DNA from 4 places in the Scandinavium manionii genome. Region 1 is predicted to be linked to each of the others. Evidence: predicted binding sites of a transcription regulator. Region 1 holds the regulator's gene; each other region holds the start of a gene.

The links. Region 1 encodes Fur, which represses iron uptake genes when iron is present. Its sites were predicted from a motif close to ATAATAATGAGAACNACTATCAA; they were not measured.
Region 2: the regulator Fur is predicted to act here: its motif matches at 1,069-1,091, upstream of sodA (superoxide dismutase [Mn]).
Region 3: the regulator Fur is predicted to act here: its motif matches at 1,711-1,733, upstream of bfd (bacterioferritin-associated ferredoxin).
Region 4: the regulator Fur is predicted to act here: its motif matches at 1,109-1,131, upstream of MUU51_RS04500 (TonB-dependent siderophore receptor).

What each region holds. Positions count from the first base shown of each region.
Region 1 covers NZ_JALIGC010000040.1:363,726-367,039, forward strand. The annotation lists gene ybfE (LexA regulated protein) at 1-216, shown strand, start outside; gene fldA (flavodoxin FldA) at 366-896, shown strand; gene fur (ferric iron uptake transcriptional regulator) at 1,214-1,666, shown strand; gene chiQ (ChiQ/YbfN family lipoprotein) at 1,758-2,105, opposite strand; gene chiP (chitoporin ChiP) at 2,155-3,314, opposite strand, start outside.
Region 2 covers NZ_JALIGC010000029.1:62,394-65,707, forward strand. The annotation lists gene rhaT (L-rhamnose/proton symporter RhaT) at 1-876, opposite strand, end outside; gene sodA (superoxide dismutase [Mn]) at 1,165-1,785, shown strand; gene kdgT (2-keto-3-deoxygluconate transporter) at 2,049-3,032, shown strand; gene MUU51_RS01690 (dihydrodipicolinate synthase family protein) at 3,102-3,314, opposite strand, start outside.
Region 3 covers NZ_JALIGC010000037.1:413,932-417,245, reverse strand. The annotation lists gene rpsJ (30S ribosomal protein S10) at 1-93, opposite strand, end outside; gene MUU51_RS11715 (prepilin peptidase) at 469-948, shown strand; gene bfr (bacterioferritin) at 932-1,408, opposite strand; gene bfd (bacterioferritin-associated ferredoxin) at 1,482-1,676, opposite strand; gene tuf (elongation factor Tu) at 1,860-3,044, opposite strand; gene fusA (elongation factor G) at 3,115-3,314, opposite strand, start outside.
Region 4 covers NZ_JALIGC010000033.1:119,511-122,824, reverse strand. The annotation lists gene MUU51_RS04500 (TonB-dependent siderophore receptor) at 1-1,059, opposite strand, end outside; gene MUU51_RS04495 (siderophore-interacting protein) at 1,271-2,140, shown strand; gene dsbB (disulfide bond formation protein DsbB) at 2,259-2,789, opposite strand; gene nhaB (sodium/proton antiporter NhaB) at 2,925-3,314, opposite strand, start outside.

The DNA.
Region 1 (3,314 bases):
CCGCTCTCGCGCGACGAACAATTACGCATTAATAAGCGTAATCAGCTTAAACGCGACAAAAGCAACGGTCTCAAACGCGTTGAGTTGAAGCTCAATAACGATGCCGTGGATGCGCTTAATGAACTGGCTGACGCCAGAAATATGAGCCGCAGCGAGCTTATCGAAGAGATATTGTTGCAACAACTGGCTGCATTACACGGCCAGGAACTTGTCTGAAAATACGGCAAAAAATCACTTTCATTTAGCAGAGAGTGCAGTACGGCGCGATTGCAGTTTCCGCGCACTTCTCCTCCTGCTATCATTGCCTTTATCTGTGGGCAACATTCCACCATCATTTCAATACGTTTCAAGAGGTTATTTTACTCATGGCAATCACAGGTATTTTTTTCGGCAGCGACACCGGTAACACCGAAAATATCGCGAAGATGATCCAGAAGCAGCTTGGCAAAGACGTTGCCGAGGTGCATGACATTGCCAAGAGCAGTAAAGAAGATCTCGAAGGTTTCGATATTCTGCTGCTGGGTATCCCGACCTGGTACTACGGTGAAGCACAGTGTGACTGGGACGACTTCTTCCCGACGCTGGAAGAGGTAGACTTCAACGGTAAGCTGGTCGCACTGTTTGGCTGTGGCGATCAGGAAGATTACGCAGAATATTTCTGTGATGCGTTGGGTACCATCCGCGACATCATCGAACCGCGCGGCGCAACTATCGTTGGTCACTGGCCGACCGAAGGCTACCATTTCGAAGCCTCTAAAGGTCTGGCTGATGACGCCCACTTTGTGGGTCTGGCCATTGACGAAGATCGCCAGCCGGAGCTGACCGCTGAGCGTGTCGAAAAATGGGTGAAACAAATCTCCGAAGAGCTGCACCTCGAAGAGATCAAGAACGCCTAATGATTTAGTACGGTGCAGCATTCGTACTGCGCCGTATTAGCGATAAGTTGTGTTAAATTAATAGGTAAAAGCAATCAAATTAATCGCTACAAATTTTTAACTTTTGAGCACATATCTGTACAATGTCACCTGTTTTGACGAGGTCGGATGTTTCGCTTTGCAGATGATGCCTCGTTTTTGAAAAGCATACTTTGCTCAGGGTTTACGGTTCCCATTTAGGGCAGGCAGTCCTATAATGAGACGCATTATCCTGAATTCATTCTTAGTAATACTTCCTCATAGGGAAGTGTATCGCCTAGCAACAGGACTGATTCCGCATGACTGACAACAATACCGCATTAAAGAAGGCAGGCCTGAAAGTCACGCTTCCTCGTTTGAAAATTCTGGAAGTGCTTCAGGAGCCGGACAATCACCATGTCAGTGCGGAAGACCTTTATAAACGCCTCATTGATATGGGCGAAGAAATTGGTCTGGCAACGGTTTATCGCGTTCTGAACCAGTTCGACGATGCCGGCATTGTCACCCGCCACAACTTCGAAGGCGGCAAGTCTGTTTTCGAACTGACTCAGCAGCATCATCACGATCACTTAATCTGCCTCGACTGCGGCAAGGTTATTGAGTTCAGCGATGACTCTATCGAAGCGCGTCAGCGTGAAATCGCCACTCGACATGGCATTCGTCTGACCAACCATAGCCTTTATCTTTACGGCCACTGCGCAGAAGGCGACTGCCGTGAAGATGAACACGCACACGACGCCGCTGAGAAATAATCAGCGTTCGCTCAAAAGCAAAAAGCCAACCTCGCGGTTGGCTTTTTTTTGGCATAAATTTCAGGCAATCACAGAGGCCGATAGTTGAGGGTTATGGCTTTGTGGTTGTGGTCGTCGTGTTGTTGTTACGAATTTCCTTCCAAATCTGGTCACAGCGGGCTTTCACCGCCTGATCGTTGCCAGTACGCGTTGCCTGGATGCACTGTTGATAATCCAGAACCCGCACGCTTTCCTGATTGGCAAACTGCTGATGTGACTTCTCGGTTTTCAGTACGTCCAGCACATTCTGACACGCCTGAATTTTATCCGGGTTGCCTTCAGCGGTGTTAATACAAGCGCTGTACGCCTCTTTGAGCTTGTTATCTTCCTGTGGCGTCTGGGGTTGCGTGCATGCGACAAGTCCGGATGCCATCATCGCGATGAGAATCAATTTTTTCATGATACGGCCTCATAGGCGCGCGGCGACGTTAACGCTGCCGCGCGACTTGTCAGAAAATGGTGAACGGGGCGATAACGATGAATTTCACGTCACGCTCATCCTGGAAGATGTTGCCGTAACCCCCGCCATAGCTCGGGATGTCGGAGTGGTTGTCGTATTGAGTAAAGTGCAGCTTGAACAGCGTGCCTTTCGCTCGCCCTTCCTGAACGGTGTACATCGCATCGAGGCTGTAAGCTGACTCTTTAATTTTATTCGAGGAGATATCTTCGCGCTGACCTGCGCTATTGATAAGCCAGTCAGACGGTTTGGCATCCCAGGCATAAACATAAGACGCGCCCACAGCCCAGCCCGGCATATCCCAGTTTTTCAGATCATACATACCGCCAAAGAACACCGCTTTTTCGCCATTGGCGTTGAAATCTGAGCGGTTATCCCACCAGATATCCAGTCGGCCGTTGGAAGACGCATAGGTTGGGGTCATACGCTGAAGGAAGTAACCCTGTTGCCCTTCCGCTTTTACCCATGTTCCTTCGAGACGCAGGTCAACAACGTCGCCCACTTTATAACCGAGGGTCAGGGCCTGTAACCACGCGGTACCGTCATAGATATCGTTGATAGTGTTGCTACTGACGGTGTCACGCGCACCGTAGAACTGGTAGCTGGTCGAGAGTGGCGCCCCGGCAACATCAAATTTATAGCTGGCTTTGGCGAAGTACTGATCCATAAAGCCTTCTGCCTGACCAAATGCGGCTTCGAGCACCAGGTCATTTTTGAAGTCGTATTTAGCACCGATGGAGTGCAGGTACTCCACTTTGGTTTTCTTGTCGTTCTGATAGAAATGGTCAGTTTCGAGGTGCCATGGCGCTTTGTACTCGTTGGTCCACATATACGAGAAGCTCAACGCACCGGCATCGCCGTAATCAAAGTTTGCCCCGGCTTCAGCACCCTGATAAGTACCAGGCATAAAGCTCCAGTGCGGTGCTAACAAAGTCTGGCCAGTAGGTTGAATATAACCTGCACGCGCCCAGGTCGGCCCCAGTTTAAATTTCGCGGCGGCTTTATACAGGCTGATCCCGCTCTTATCGCCAGACCAGTCTTCGTCATAGCCTTTGTTAACAGAGGAGAACGCGATTTCGTTTGGGTGACCGCTTTCGGCGGATTCAGCCATTTCGATTGCGGTGAAGGCCGCAATATCCAGGCCGATAAAAT
Region 2 (3,314 bases), on a different contig from region 1:
CCAGCTCATGTAATCGTACTGCGCCGGAATGCTGGCGTGGCCCCAGGCGTAGAAAAAGAACTGCAAATACCACATCAGGCCCGCGAGGGCGGAAAACAGGATATTGCCGATGATCATCGGTTTTGCTAGTGAGAAGTCTGCTTTTACCGACAGGTTTGGCTTGGTTGCCAGGCGGAAGAAGCAGAAGCCGAGGTTAATCACCGCGCCACCGCCCATGATGATGACGTAGCTTGGCAGTGCCACGTACAGGGGATCGACGCCGAGGGCGGCCGCCGCTTCATGCATCGGTTTGGCCGCGTTCATGGCGAAGGACATCCCCGCCGAGAAAATGCCGCACATTACCGCCAGAATCAGCCCCTTTTTCAGGTTGAACTCTTCGGCTTTGATACCCATTTTGCGTTCTTTCAGCTGACCGGCGCGTGTGACGATACCCACGCCAATCACGGCCACCAGCACGCCCAACAGCGTCATTCGCCCGCCTTCGGTGCCGACCAGCACGTGGAACTGACCGTTGATAATCGGGGTCATCAGGGTGCCGACAATTAGCGTGATGCCGATGGCGATACCAATCCCCATCGACATGCCGAGATAGCGCATGGTCAGGCCGTAGTTGATATTGCCGATGCCCCACATCGCGCCAAACAGAAACACCGGCAGCAGCGTAGAGGCATTAAAGGAACGGTAGTACGCCCAGAAATCAGGTAACAACATGGCGCTGATGGCCCAGGGCAGAATTAACCATGAGACAAAACCACCAATCGCCCACATGGTTTCCCAGGACCAATTTTTAACTTTCTTGAACGGGGCATAGAAACAGGCTGCACTGGCCGCACCTATCAAATGCCAAAGAATACCCATCGTAATCGCGTGACTCATTTTTTTACCCTCAATGTTTTACATCGATGAATCTTTCATCTGACGTGACGAGTGTAAAAATTAGTCAATTGATTAACCTTCAGACCGCTGCCGTCCATGCCCCATACCTGGCAAAAAGCGCGTGTTACCCTTGAGCGGGCTCACAAAATCAGCCACATACCTAAAAGTTATAACCTTATTAAAATTACGGCATTGATAAACATTTTCAATATCATTTAATTAACTATAATGGACCAACTGCTTACGCGGCGTAACACCTCTGCCGCCCGATGATAATTGGAGATGAATATGAGTTATACACTGCCATCCCTGCCGTACGCGTACGACGCCCTTGAGCCGCACTTCGACAAGCAGACGATGGAAATCCATCACTCTAAACACCACCAGGCCTATGTGAACAACGCGAATGCTGCGCTGGAAAGCCTGCCTGAGTTTGCAAACCTGCCTGTTGAAGAACTGATCACCAAACTGGATCAGCTGCCAGCAGACAAGAAAAACGTTCTGCGTAACAACGCTGGCGGTCACGCAAACCACAGCCTGTTCTGGAAAGGCCTGAAAACCGGTACTACTCTGCAGGGCGACCTGAAAGCGGCTATCGAAAGCACCTTCGGCTCTGTTGAGAAATTCAAAGAAGAGTTCGAGAAAGCTGCTGCTACCCGTTTCGGCTCTGGCTGGGCGTGGCTGGTACTGAAAGACGGCAAACTGGCCGTTGTTTCTACCGCTAACCAGGATTCCCCACTGATGGGTGAAGCTGTTTCTGGCACCTCCGGTTTCCCAATCCTGGGCCTGGACGTGTGGGAGCACGCTTACTACCTGAAATTCCAGAACCGTCGCCCGGACTACATCAAAGCGTTCTGGGACGTGGTGAACTGGGATGAAGCTGCTGCACGTTTCGCGGCTAAAAAATAAGGCGACCCCACGCCTCTGTTGCCTTCTGGCAGCACAAAAACCCTGCTGAATAGCGGGGTTTTTTTATGCCTGCATGCGTGGGATGTGATAAACGTCAAAAATAAAAACATTGATCCTCTAAATATAAAACCTCGTTTCAATTTGTTTGTGTGATCACTGTTCTTTCTCCCCGTAGGGACTATTGTTTTGCCTGTTGCGGCGCTCCCGAGCGCACAACAACGCTGAAAATATAGCCAATACAACAGGTTCTTACGGGTGGTGACATGCAAATCAAACGTGCAATTGAAAAAATCCCCGGTGGCATGATGCTGGTTCCGCTGTTTATCGGCGCACTGTGTCATACCTTTTCTCCTGGTGCGGGTAAGTACTTCGGCTCATTCACTAATGGGATGATCACCGGCACGGTGCCGATTCTGGCGGTGTGGTTTTTCTGTATGGGCGCCTCCATCAAACTGAGTGCGACCGGTACGGTTCTGCGTAAATCCGGCACGCTGGTCGTGACCAAAATTGCTGTGGCGTGGGTGGTTGCCGCCATTGCATCCCGTATTATCCCTGAGCATGGCGTTGAGGCTGGGTTCTTCGCCGGGCTATCCACGCTGGCGCTGGTGGCGTGTATGGACATGACCAACGGCGGGCTGTACGCCTCTATCATGCAGCAGTACGGCACCAAAGAAGAAGCGGGTGCGTTCGTCCTGATGTCGCTGGAATCCGGCCCGCTGATGACCATGATTATTCTCGGCACAGCGGGTATTGCCTCGTTCGAGCCGCACGTGTTTGTCGGCGCGGTGCTGCCGTTCCTGGTCGGTTTCCTCTTGGGTAATCTGGATCCTGAACTGCGGGAGTTCTTCGGCAAAGCGGTGCAAACGTTGATCCCGTTCTTCGCCTTCGCGCTGGGTAATACCATCGATTTAAGCGTGATCGCCCAAACTGGCGTGCTGGGAATTGTGCTGGGTCTGGCAGTGATTGTAGTGACGGGAATCCCGCTGATCATTGCCGATAAGCTGATTGGCGGCGGTGACGGTACCGCAGGGATTGCGGCATCCAGTTCTGCGGGAGCTGCGGTTGCTACGCCGGTGTTAATTGCGGAAATGGTTCCTGCGTTTAAACCGATGGCCCCGGCAGCGACGTCGCTGGTGGCGACCTCGGTGATTGTTACCTCGATTCTGGTGCCGATTATTACGTCTGTCTGGTCACGCAGAGTGAAAGCCAGAGCGGTGGCGATTGATGTGCGTAATACGGTGAAATAGCGGCGATTATTCTGCCCGGTTACGCCGGGCCTGCCACTAGAGGCCCGGCGTAACCGGGCTTTTTTGTTTTTAGCGAATGCCGAACTGACGGTCGACGGTTGCCAGCTGTTCAGCGTTGAGCGTCCCGCCCGCGTTGCGCGAAACGGGTGTGCAGTAACCGAATTTGCGAGAGACGACGGTTTTAATCGTGGTCACGAAATCATCACCAATAGCGTAAATTGCCATGAAGCGGCCGATCTCCCGTTGAGCGTGCGTCAATGCGGTTAAGTCACCTTCCTGCCA
Region 3 (3,314 bases), on a different contig from region 1:
GCGCTTGGCAGTCTCGACGATTTCCGCGGTTGATTGATCAATCAGACGATGATCAAACGCTTTAAGGCGGATACGGATTCTTTGGTTCTGCATGAGACCAGAGCTCCAATTATTTTATAAACGAAATGGCCACTCCTCACACCCATTACGATTGATGGGGGAGCGTAACCGTTCTTGCGTAGTTCCCCAATTGGGAACATTGTCGACAACAAACAACATTGTCGGAGTTCATATCGAACCCGCCGTCAATTTTGACAAGCCCGCGCATTATACGTAAATCTGGCCACGACGCAAGCAGTGTTTATAAATACGCCATCTGTAATCTGCGGCCTCGTGCGCAAGTACTTCTGTATTGAACGCATCAGTAACGCACACTGTGGAAGCGTTCTCGACGATCTGACTTTCCGTGTTTGTCTATGAATCGGTTTCTGAGAATACTCACGGCTTCTGCTCATTCAGGTAAAGCCTATGCCAGTCACCGCCCTCCCCTTCATCGTTATCTACTGCGTATTAACAGGTCTACTTGCCTGGTATGACTACAAAACTGGCCTGCTTCCAGATCGTCTGGTTTGTCCGTTACTCTGGTGTGGGATGCTGTTTTATGTGGTGATTAAACCCCAACACCTGCCCTCTTCCGTAATTGGGGCAATCGCGGGCTACTGCAGTCTGGCTGGTCTGTACTGGCTCTATAAGGGAATTCGGCATAAAGAAGGGCTAGGCTATGGTGATGTGAAATTCTTTGCGGCTCTCGGGGCATGGCATGGATGGCAGCAGCTGCCGGTGCTGATAACAATCGCGACGGCTACCGCGCTGCTTTTTGTGTGCTTCGAAGCGATCATCGCTCGCTCAGGCCAGGCATTAAAAAACCCGCTACGGTTTGGCCCATTTCTGAGCGCAGCGGGTCTGCTTATTGGCTTTCAGACGTGGTGGACTATTCTTCCACTTTGATCTGGGATTGCAGGTAGTTTTGAATTCCCAACTTACCAATCAGATCGAGTTCTGTTTCAAGCCAGTCGATGTGTCCTTCCTCATCGGCCAGGATTTCAATCATCATATCGCGGCTGACATAATCATGAACGGTGTCAGCATAGGCGATTGCCTCACGGAGATCTTTGGCACCCTCGAGTTCAAGCCTGAGGTCAGACTGCAGCATTTCTTCGACATCTTCACCAATGCCAAGCTTGCCGAGATCCTGCAGATTAGGAAGGCCTTCAAGAAATAAAATACGTTCGATATATTTATCGGCGTGTTTCATCTCATCGATGGATTCATGGTATTCGACATCATTGAGGCGCGTCAGGCCCCAGTTTTTGAACATTCTCGCATGGAGAAAGTATTGATTGATTGCGACAAGCTCATTTCCCAATAATTTATTGAGATAACTTATGATTTTAACATCACCTTTCATTATATAGTCCCTCCGCTTCCACTCATAGAAGCGTAGAACGGGCTACAGGGATGTCAAAAAAAAGACCGAAGGCTCATGCTATCTCTTTAAATTCCGGCATCTGAGTTAATTCGTCCTGCATAATCTCGCGCGCGGCGCGAATGCACTTACCACATTGATTTCCCACGGGAATGAACTTGCGGAGTTGTTGAAAAGATTGCGGATGAAACTGGCGAACAGCCTGACGAATTTTTTTATCGCTTACACCATTACACAAACAAACGTACATGATCGCTCCCGTTCAATTTATGCTCAAAGTGTAAATGAGAATAGTTATGATTACAATAGCACAATTATGGAACCGGTGCGGGAGAAAGCGGACAAAATGAAAACAACTGTGTCAGTGGTAAATTATAAATAGCGAAAAGGGCGCCGAAGCGCCCTTTTTTAGTCAAAACTAATTAACGAGTAATTAGCTGATGACTTTAGCAACAACGCCCGCACCTACAGTACGGCCGCCTTCACGGATTGCGAAACGCAGACCGTCATCCATCGCGATTGGGTGGATCAGGGTAACAACCATTTTGATGTTGTCGCCTGGCATTACCATCTCAACGCCTTCTGGCAGTTCGATGGTACCGGTCACGTCAGTTGTACGGAAGTAGAACTGTGGACGGTAGCCTTTGAAGAACGGAGTATGACGGCCGCCTTCATCTTTGGACAGGATGTACACTTCAGATTCGAACTTGGTGTGCGGGTTGATTGAACCCGGCTTGGCCAGAACCTGACCACGTTCGATTTCTTCACGTTTGATACCACGCAGCAGAACACCAACGTTCTCACCAGCACGGCCTTCGTCCAGCAGTTTGCGGAACATTTCAACGCCAGTACAGGTAGTTTTCGCAGTTTCTTTGATACCAACGATTTCTACTTCTTCACCAACTTTAACGATACCGCGCTCTACACGACCGGTAACAACAGTACCACGGCCGGAGATGGAGAATACGTCTTCGATTGGCAGCAGGAATGGCTTGTCGATCGCACGTTCTGGTTCTGGGATGTAAGAATCCAGGAAACCAGCCAGTTCGATGATTTTAGCTTCCCACTCAGCTTCGCCTTCCAGCGCTTTCAGCGCGGAACCACGAACGATAGGTGTGTCGTCGCCTGGGAAATCGTACTGGGACAGGAGTTCACGAACTTCCATCTCAACCAGTTCCAGCAGCTCTTCGTCATCAACCATGTCACATTTGTTCAGGAACACGATGATGAAAGGAACGCCTACCTGACGACCCAGCAGGATGTGCTCACGAGTCTGTGGCATAGGGCCATCAGTCGCAGCAACAACCAGGATAGCGCCATCCATCTGCGCAGCACCGGTGATCATGTTTTTAACATAGTCGGCGTGGCCTGGGCAGTCTACGTGTGCGTAGTGGCGAGTCGGGGTGTCATATTCAACGTGGGAAGTGTTGATGGTGATACCACGAGCTTTTTCTTCTGGTGCGTTATCGATCTGGTCGAATGCGCGAGCAGCGCCGCCGTAGGTCTTAGCCAGTACGGAGGTGATTGCTGCAGTCAGAGTAGTTTTACCATGGTCGACGTGGCCGATAGTACCAACGTTGACGTGCGGTTTTGTACGTTCAAATTTTTCTTTAGACACGGCTATATTCCTTACTATAGTGCTCTCCCCTCAAGGAGAGAGCACGGGACATTAGTTTTAACCTTGCGGCTTATTTGCCACGAGCTTCGATAACGGCCTGAGCAACGTTGTTCGGCGCGTCGTCGTACTTCAAGAACTCCATGGAGTAAGAAGCACGACCTTTGGTCAGAGAACGCAGCTGAGTTGCATATCCGAACATTTCAGACAGCGGAACTTCAGCGTGAATCTGAACGCCAGTAGCGTTAGATTCCTGACCTTTCAGCTGACCAC
Region 4 (3,314 bases), on a different contig from region 1:
GCTGTTCAGCGTGAGCTTCCCGCCGTAAAAATCGGTTTTTTGCTGGGACGCGCCAATGCTGGTGACGGTGCCTTTGCTCAGCGTCGGGAAGGGGTAAAACGTCAGGCTTTCGTCGCGATAGTAAATTTGTGCCACCAGATCCTGACCCCAGACGTCGGTATTAGAGTACTGCAGGTTAATCAGATGGCGTTCCGTGCCCGGCAGGCGATCGGAATCAAGATTGCTCTTGTTATATGCGTCAGCGTCACCGGTTACCGCCGAGAAGTTATCTCCGAGGAAAAGGCCGTGTTTACCGTCGGACTGGCTCTTGTAATACTGCGTCGTCAGCTGGAGTTGCTGGTGGTCATCAATGTTAATCGTACCGGTGCCCATGATGTCCAGACGGTCGGAATACTGCAGGCCGGTTTGGGTGTTATCGATAATCACCTCATCGCCATTTCCGTCATACCAGCCGCCATAACGCTGATATGCCACGGACAGACGACCGGAGGCGTTATCGTTGCCGCCGCTCACCGCTGCCGCGATATTTTCGTCATGATCGTTATGGCTGTTAAACCCACTTTTCCCACCGGCCTGGAATTCCACTTCAGTTTCCGGCTGGCCTTTTTTGGTGACGATATTAATCAACCCGCCGGTGCTGCCGCCGCCGTACAGCGAAGTGGCGCCGGAAATGACTTCGATGCGCGAAATGTTGAACGGATCGATGGAATCCAGCTGACGGCTGTCGCTGCGGGAAGAGTTCAGGCGCACGCCATCCACCATCACCATCATCGAGCGCCCGCGCATATTCATGCCGTAGTTGGTGCGCCCCTGGCTGCTGACGTCCATACCCGGGATCAGCTGCGCCAGCACCTCTTTCAACTCTTTGCCGCCCTGAACCTGCTGCTCAATGTCCGCTTGTTCAATGACCCACGTGGTTTGTGCCATATCAGCAACGGTGTGATTGGCCCGGCTGGCGGACACCACCAGCGTGTCTTCCTTTTGCGTTTCAGCCCAGGCCGAGGCGGAAAGCATGGCCAGTAAACAAGGGTTCAACATCCAAAGAGTGCTGCGCTTCATTGTTATCAATTTCCCAGTAGTCGTAACAGAAGGTAAGAATGTGTCAATATTGATAATAGTTATCGTTATGATATTCATTCTGTTTACACTGGCAACTCATTTTGTCATATTTGTTTTCATTATCTCTATGATTTACCCACACTTTGTGGCGGTATTCCGTGCGCAGTCAGTCAGCGCCGGAATGCCGTTTTCCCTCGACAGGAGCCGGAACATGGCCGCGGGCTATCGTATTTTTAACGTCGTTTTAGCGAGACGGATTCAGGTTTCACCCTCTCTTTTGCGCTGCGTGTTTACCGGGCCTGAAGTGGCGCAGATGAAACATGAATCGCCGGATCAACGCATCAAACTGCTCTTCGCCGAAGACGGGGAAGACACGGCCTCCATGGCGGTGAGCGACACCTGGTATCAGGATTATCTGGCACTGCCGAAAGCGAAACGCCCGGTAATGCGCACCTACACGCTGCGCGAACTGCGGGTGGATGCGCAGGAAGTGGACGTGGAATTCGTGCTGCACGGTGACGGCGGGCCGGCTTCGCGATGGGCAACGCACGCCAGGCCGGGTGATGCGCTGCAAATGGTGGCCCCGAATGGTGCCTCTGACGAGAACAGCGGCGGGTATGAATGGCTGGATAACGATAGCGTGCGCCAGGCACTGCTGATTGCCGACGAAACGGCGCTGCCTGCGGCAATGGGGATTCTGGAACAGCTGGCGAAAAAAACGAATCCGCCGCGCGTGCAGGCCTTTTTCACCGTACCGCATGAGGCTGATTTTCAGCTGCAGGATTTCCCTTTCGCCGACGTACACTGGCTGGCGCGCGACAGGCAGGACGATTTACTGAGTGTGGTAGAGCGCGAGGTGACGATCCCGGCGTATGCGTTGGCGCGAGAGCAGTCGACGGAAGAGAACAGTCTGGATGGAGAGTTGCTGTGGGAAAGGGCGCGCGAGGCCGCGGGCTTTCAGGCCTGGGTGGCGGCAGAATCAACGCTGGTGAAAAACCTGCGTCGCAGCCTGATTGAGAAACAGCAGCTCAACAGGGACTGCGCGAGCTTTATGGCATACTGGGCGCAGGGAAGGGCTTAAGGATGTGGTGCCGCCTGATGCCTTCGTCCTGATCCGCTCCTGCAGGGAGAGTGAGCAAGCATTAAAAACGGCAACCGAGGTTGCCGTTTTACGTCTATCTTCCTGAACCACTTTGCTTTTACCTACCGAAGAGGTCGCGTTTTTTCGGTTTGACTGGCTGGGCAATCAACACCAGCAGACCGATGACCAGGAAGACCACAAAAATCCCTACCAGCCACTGTGGCATTTCCAGAGTCAGGAATGACCACTGACGTTCGGCACAATCGCCAGACGCAACAAACACCTGCGGCAACCACTTATCCAGCGGCAACCAGCTCGGGAAGCGAGCGGCAAAGTCGCAGGTCTGGAACGGGGACGGATGCAGCTGGATCATGGTGTGTTCCCACGCCAGCTGAACGCCACGCCAGGCGCTGTAAATCCAAATCAGAATACCGGCATAACGCAGCGGTGATTTCGGGGCAATGGCACCGACAATACCTGCACCCATCACGCCGAACAGCGCAGAACGCTCATAGATACACAGTACGCATGGCTTCAGCAGCATCACGTGCTGGAACCACAGCGCGACCATCTCCAGCGCAAAAGCGGCCAACGCCAGCAGTAACCACGCTCCGCGACCGCGTGAGCACTGGTTTAAAAATCGCAACATAATCATTTCCCTGGAACATGCTAAGACACCGCAGTGTAAACGAAAACATTTACCGCGCCACTATGCAGGCGTGAATAATTACGTAAAAGGGAATGAATCGCCCGGAAAAGGTTCCGGGCATTAATCGGAGGACGTTTAATGGACAGGCAAAGGGGCGCTCATCAGCCAGCCTTTGGCGGTCATCCACTCGGTATAAGGCATCAGTGTCAGCTCCACGCACAGCAGGCCAACAATCGTCAGCACGATGGTGTACGGCAGCGCCATCCATACCATCCGACCATACGAGAGGCGAATCAGCGGTGCGAGGGCAGACGTCAGCAGGAACAGGAATGCCGCCTGGCCGTTCGGTGTCGCCACCGATGGCAGATTGGTGCCGGTGTTAATTGCTACCGCCAGCATTTGAAACTGCGGCAGAGAAATCGCCCCGTGCTCCAGCGCGGATTTCGCCTCGTTGATATACACCGTGCCGACAAACACGTTATCGGAAATTGACGAGAGCAAGCCATTGAACAGATAAAACAGCGA